2 regions of the Sodalis sp. RH24 genome follow, and region 1 is predicted to be linked to the other one. Evidence: predicted binding sites of a transcription regulator. Region 1 holds the regulator's gene; the other holds the start of a gene.

The links. The regulator ArgR, encoded in region 1, controls arginine synthesis, uptake and breakdown. The targets are predictions, from matches to a motif close to ANTGAATAAAAATACANT.
Region 2: a site for ArgR is predicted at 1,991-2,008, ahead of argF (ornithine carbamoyltransferase). Genes of this name have one in related genera too.

Annotation. Positions count from the first base shown of each region.
Region 1 is NZ_CP178729.1:2,631,848-2,635,262, reverse strand. It holds gene mpl (UDP-N-acetylmuramate:L-alanyl-gamma-D-glutamyl-meso-diaminopimelate ligase) at 1-233, shown strand, start outside; gene yhcN (peroxide/acid stress response protein YhcN) at 508-771, opposite strand; gene argR (transcriptional regulator ArgR) at 1,218-1,688, opposite strand; gene mdh (malate dehydrogenase) at 2,142-3,080, shown strand.
Region 2 is NZ_CP178729.1:3,146,669-3,150,083, reverse strand. It holds gene pyrB (aspartate carbamoyltransferase) at 1-81, opposite strand, end outside; gene ACL2XG_RS14350 (YhcH/YjgK/YiaL family protein) at 466-933, shown strand; gene argF (ornithine carbamoyltransferase) at 951-1,958, opposite strand; gene rraB (ribonuclease E inhibitor RraB) at 2,135-2,596, shown strand; gene ACL2XG_RS14335 (GNAT family N-acetyltransferase) at 2,611-3,117, opposite strand.

The DNA of each region.
Region 1 (3,415 bases):
CCGACGAGGTATTTTTATTCCAGCCCCAGCATATTCCCTGGCAGGTGAGCGAGGTGGCGGAGGCGTGCGTACAGCCGGCGCATTGGAGCGCCGATGTCGATACGCTGGTGGAAATGATTGTCAAGACGTCGCAACCGGGCGATTACATTCTGGTGATGAGCAACGGCGGCTTCGGCGGCATTCATGAAAAACTGCTGGCGCAGTTAAACCTGAAAGCCGGCCTGGCGGTGTAGGCGCCGTGCGCAAGCCAAAAAAAACCCCCGCAAGCGGGGGAAAAGGTTCGCCGGATAGGACGACGAGAGGGAATCGGCTGTCCGCGTCTTGGGTTATTACTGGACACAGGAATAACTGAGGGCGACGACGGCATAACCGCTTTGACTTCTGGAGTAAACTCTTTCTGCACTGCGTTATTGATTATTGTTTCAAGCCTTGACGAACCCGCCGGCTTTCAGCAATTCAGCCCAGGGCGCGGCGGCAAGTCGCTGCCGGTGCCCTCCATCCATGCGCTTATTTATACAACTCGGCCGTGGCGTGCCAGGTATCATTTTCACGGGCTTCCGTGATGTGGTATGCCGTTGCGCCTTTGGCTTGAGCAGCTTGATTCAGCGCCTGATGGATGTCGGAAGGCGCACCCGCGATCCCGCCTACGCTTACGGTGCCGAACGAATGCAAGCCGCTGGCCTGATCCTGCGAGATTGATTCTGCGGCGAAGGCGCCGAAAGATAAGGCTGACATTACGGTCATCAGTGATACTGCGGTTTTAATTTTCATGTTTTATACCTCTACTATTCTTTTGACTGACGTTCTTCATGCTGTTCTTTATTGCTGACAACAGGATGTAAAACGTGATGTTCATCACGAAACAAAGTATACACTAGTAACGGCAGGTATTAGTAGTTTGCTCATAATTTATTATGAAACTTTATTTCTGTACTTTCGCATGATATAAGAAAAAGCTATTAAAAGTGGTTGAATAATATACAATTAATGTTAAATAATTGTAATTTCAATCAGATAGCGGTTTTTAGCCAAACGTGCTGTCTGGCCGGCTTCCGGCGGTGGAAACCGCCGCGGTGAAACCCTAGAGAGAATATTAGCGGGGCTTAGGGCCACAAAGGCAGCATCATTTGTGGCGTGATGACGCTTTTGCAGCGGCATAAAAGAGATGAAAAGCACGAATGTTAGGCGCTGGCGTTATAAAGCGCCCGATCGTCGGCTTAGAGTTCCTGTTCAAACAGAATAAGGATGGCTTCGTAAAGCTGCTTTACGCTAAAACCCTTGGCGGGGGTGGTAAAGATCGTATCGTCCCCGGCTATGGTGCCCAGGATGCCTTCGGATTTACCCAGGGAATCCAGCAGCCGCGCGATAAGCTGGGCGGCGCCGGGACTGGTATGGATAACGATAACCGCGTCGTTGTGATCGACATCCAGCACCAGGTTTTTCAGCGGACTGCTGGTGGTGGGCACGCCCAGTTCCGCCGGCAGGCAATAGACCATTTCCATCTTCGCGTTGCGGGTCCTTACCGCGCCGAATTTAGTCAGCATCCTTGATACCTTGGACTGGTTAATATTTTCAAATCCCTGTTCTTGCAATGCAAAAACGATTTCACCTTGGGAGCTGAATTTCTCTTCCTTAAGCAAGGCCTTAAAAGCTTTCACCAGTTCTTCTTGTTTAAAGTGGTTGCGCATATTTTCCCAAACCAGTAGCCAGTATTGTACGACGAATTATGCATAAATTTGCATTTTTATGCAATAACAATGCGCAGCCACCGCCAGGATGGCCAAATTAAGTCGGCAAAACAATCAGCTTAGCAATATCTATTCAAACCGACCATGACCGGGCTCCCATATTTCATGGCCGTTAAAAGTAAAGAGAATGTTATTAATTTGATGTTGTTTTAACCATTGCTGTCGGTGTAGTGTGGACGCTAACCACGGGTATTGAACGGCGGCGACAGGCATTATCCGGTGAGGTCATCCGGCATGGGAATTCGGGCGGCTAATAGGGATAAAAAAGGGAAGTTAATGCGTCAATTCTCAAATTTGCGATCGCTGATTTGTTTTTACCCGTTTATGTCTCTATGATCATAACCAGATGATTTGACGGCATTTAATTTTTCCTATAATAATAAGGAGATTAGAATGAAAGTCGCAGTTCTCGGCGCAGCGGGTGGCATAGGCCAGGCCCTTGCCCTGTTGCTCAAAACCCAGCTCCCTCCAGGTTCAGAACTCTCTCTTTATGACATCGCCCCCGTAACGCCCGGCGTGGCGGTCGATCTCAGCCATATTCCCACCGCGGTCAAGATTAAGGGCTTTAGCGGCGAGGACGCAACCCCCGCCTTGGCAGGGGCGGACATCGTTCTTATTTCCGCCGGCGTGGCGCGTAAGCCCGGCATGGATCGCGCCGATCTGTTTAACGTCAATGCGGGCATTGTACGCAACCTGATCAACCAGGTGGCGAAAGCCTGTCCCACGGCGTTAATCGGCATTATCACCAATCCCGTCAATACCACCGTGGCGATTGCCGCTGAAGCGCTGAAGAAAGCCGGGGTGTATGACAAACGCAAGCTTTTCGGCGTCACTACCCTGGATATCATCCGTTCCAATACTTTTGTCGCCGAGCTGAAAGGCTTGCGGCCCGAGGACGTGGAAGTGCGTGTGATTGGCGGCCATTCCGGCGTCACTATCCTGCCTTTATTGTCACAGGTGAAAGGCGTGAGCTTCAGCGAGCAGGAAATCGCCGATCTCACCCGCCGTATCCAGAATGCCGGCACCGAGGTCGTGGAAGCGAAAGCCGGCGGCGGTTCGGCCACGTTATCAATGGGCCAGGCGGCGGCGCGGTTCGGCTTGTCGTTGGTGCGCGCCATGCAGGGTGAAGCCGGCGTGGTGGAATGCGCGTACGTTGAAGGGGACGGCGAATTTACCCGTTTCTTTGCCCAACCGCTGTTGTTGGGCAGACAAGGGCTGGAAGAACGTCAATCCATCGGTACCTTGAGCGCGTTCGAACAGCAGGCGCTGGAACAGATGAAGGATGTGCTGAAGAAAGATATCGAACTGGGCGAAAAATTCATTAATCAGTAGCCTGTACGCCGCGACCCGGAACCCTGGGCCGCGGCTGTTAGCGATCGCCATCGCACGTGCCGGCGGTGGGACGCGCCGGTCATCTGCCGGCCTCCGACCCTTTTCCCTTCATTTGGTCCCTTCTTCATCAGGTTAAACGTATTTTACCCCAGCTTATGTGGACATGTTTTTCATCATTTACCAGCATGTCTTATCGGCGATTTCTGCAATTAAAAACGCGTTTTACCTGCCGCTAGGTTAATTGCCTTACTTAATTATTCTATTGATAAATAGTGTTTATTTTCAGTTTATGGGATAAAAACCAACCACGATCTCATTTTTACATCCGTTGTAGC
Region 2 (3,415 bases), 510 kb from region 1:
GGTGCGCAGTACCAGCTCCAGCTCCTCGCGGTTCAGGTCATTAATGGAAATGATGTGTTTTTGATAAAGGGGGTTAGCCATGTATGTCCTCCTTACGGGTGTCGTTGACGCCGGCCTTGCGCAAGTGTAGATCGCGGTCCGGGATAGCGCGCAAAAAAAAGCCCCTCAACGAGGGGCCTGATACGGATAGATAAAAACGGGCAACGGGAGCAGCAACGGCAGCTGGCCGCCTGCGGGCAGGCGGCGGCAGTCATAGGCAGCAAAAATCACGCAGCTGTTCATTGATCCTCCCGGCAAATTGCCCGGAATTATACGCGCGTGCCGGCACACTTCAAGGGCCAAAACGCCGATATTTATGAATAAGCAAACGATTGGCTTGCTAATCAAAATAAGTGTTAAATAACTCTCTTTTTTCGCGCGCAATCTGATTTATAATGAAACGATATTTCATTTTAAGGAAAAATTATGATCACCGGTAATATCCATCATCTCGATCTCGTGCCTTATCTGCCCGCCAAGCTGCGTGACGCCATCGACTATGTCAAACAACACATTACCAGCGAGACGCCGCTGGGTAAGCATGATATCGACGGCGACCGGGTATTTGTGCTGATCTCCAACGACAGCACCGATCTGCTGGAAAAGCGCCGCGCCGAGTTCCACGCTAAATATCTCGATATCCAGATCGTGCTGGACGGCGTGGAAGGCATGACCTTCAGCAACCTGCCGGCGGGCAAGACGGATACCGACTGGCTGGCGGATAAGGATATTGCCTTCCTGGCCGCGGGCGAGCAGGAAAAACAGTTTGTGATGCAGGCGGGCGACTTTGTGGTGTATTACCCCGGCGAAGTGCATAAACCGCTGTGCGCGGTCGGCGCGCCGGCCCATGTGCGCAAAGCGGTGGTGAAAATCGACACCGCCCTGGTTCGCTGAACAGATAGCACGCCGGCTTATTCCCGCGCGAGCGTTGCCACCATCACCGCTTTGATGGTGTGCAACCGGTTCTCCGCCTGATCGAATACCAGGCTGTGCGCCGATTCAAACACCTCGTCGGTCACTTCCATGCCGCCGGCCAGGCCATATTGTTCGGCCATTTGTTTGCCTACGCCGGTCTGGTCGTCATGGAACGCGGGCAGGCAGTGCAGAAATTTCACCTCTGGGTTGCCGGTCAGCCGGAGCATCGCCATATTGACCTGGTAGGGACGCAGCAGGGCGATACGCTCTCCCCACAGGGCTTTCTCCTCGCCCATGGAAACCCAAACGTCGGTGTAGATAAAATCCACCTCGCGCACGCCCGCCGCGATATCCTCGGTCAGGGTAATATTGCCGCCGCGCTGTTGCGCCAGTTCGCGGCAATGGGCCACCAGCCGCTTATCCGGCCAACAGGCGCTGGGGGCGACCAGGCGTAAATCCAGGCCGGTCAGCGCCGCCGCTTCCAGCATGCTGTTGCCCATATTGTTACGGGCGTCCCCCACGTAGGCGAACGCCATCTGCGCGAAGGTTTTCTGCGGCAGGTGTTCCTGCATGGTCAGCAGATCGGCCAGTAACTGGGTAGGGTGGAACTCGGTGGTTAACCCGTTCCACACCGGCACGCCGGCATGGCGCGCCAGTGTCTCGACGATCTCCTGACCGTAGCCGCGGTATTGAATGCCGTCGTAAAGCCGGCCCAGGACCCGGGCGGTATCCTTAATGGATTCCTTATGTCCGATCTGGCTGCCGCTCGGGCCGAGATAGGTGACGCGCGCGCCCTGATCGAATGCGGCGACTTCGAAAGAGCAGCGGGTGCGGGTCGAGTCTTTTTCGAAGATGAGCGCGATATTTTTACCCGCCAGGCGCGGCGTTTCCCGCCCGGACTGTTTTTCCCGCTTCAGGCTGGCGGCCAGGGCCAGTAATTCATGGATCTCGGCGGGCGTGAAATCCAATAACTTCAGGAAATGACGGTGATAGAACTGGCTCATATGCGGCGTTCTCCGGTCTTAATCAATTGTAAATTGAATTTAAATTCACTTTATATGTATGAATATTCAATTTCAAGTGTTGATATCAATTCTTTCATGTTTAAGCTGGAGCCTTACCCCCGGCTGTGGGAAAATAGGTTCCTAACAGGCCGACCGACGCATTGAGGATTGAGGGCATGGCACATCAATTTCTGGAAGAGCAGCGTGACGAAACGCGTTTGATAATCGAAGAGCTGCTGGAAGATGGCAGCGATCCGGAAGCGCTTTACACCATCGAACACCATCTGTCCGCCGAGAATTTCGATACGCTGGAAAAAGCCGCGGTCGAAGCCTTCAAGCTGGGTTATGAAGTCACCGATGCCGAAGAGCTGGAAGTGGAAGACGGCTCCGTGCTGATGTGCTGCGACGCCGTCAGCGAAATCGCGCTGAACGCGGAACTTATCGACACCCAGGTCGAACAGCTGTTTACCCTGGCCGAGCGCCTGGGCGTCAACTATGACGGCTGGGGCACGTATTTTGAAGACGGCGAAGATGACGAAGACGACGAAGCGGATGAGGACGGCGAAGAGGGGATTGACGGCTCGGCCCCGCCGGCGCGCGGCCTTCTGGATCAGGACGACAACGGCACCCGCCACTAAGGCCATACGCGCCGTCAGATCAAAGGCTTAAGCATCGTGACTTCGCAATCCACATGTCCGGTGTGGCCCATCGGCCCGGCGATATGCCCAAACCCCAGCCGTTCATACAGCGCTATGGCCCGGGTCAGGGTGGCGGTGGTTTCCAGGTAACAGTGGGTAAACCCCTGCCCGCGGGCAAAGTCCAGCGCCTTGAGCGCCAGCTCATGGGCCAGGCCGCGTCCGCGCAGGACCGATAAAAAATACATCTTCTGCAGTTCACATATCCCCACATCCGCGCCGGCCAGCGGGGCAATGCCGCCGCCGCCGGCAATCCTGCCTTCAAACTCAATCACCCAGTACGCGCTGCGCGGCTGGCTGTAGAGCTGGTACAGATTATCCAGGTTCGGGTCGGAGACGGTATAGCCTTTATCCGCCGTCAGGCCGAACTCGGCCGATACCTGGCGAATGACGTCGGCAATGGCATGGTTATCTTCCGGCGTAATGGGGCGCACCAGAATATTGACTGAAGTAGCTGTGGACATCGTCATTACCCAAAAAAGAAAAAAGACACTAAGCGTTCTGGATTTATTGTTATGAGTAATAGCATCGCGCGGGCGGCGGATGCAAATAAATTAAACGGCGGTTAAACTTTTGTCGATTGCCGGCAAACCTCCACACGCGCTGAAAGCGGGTGTGCCGGGCCGGGAACCGAGCGAGCGCCCACGTCTTTGCACGACGGCGCGGACGTTGGCACGCGCTTATGGCTCACCTCCGTGTGAGCCATAAGCGCGCTTCTATGTCGCAGGGACGATTTACGCTCGCCCTCATGCCCGCGGGCAT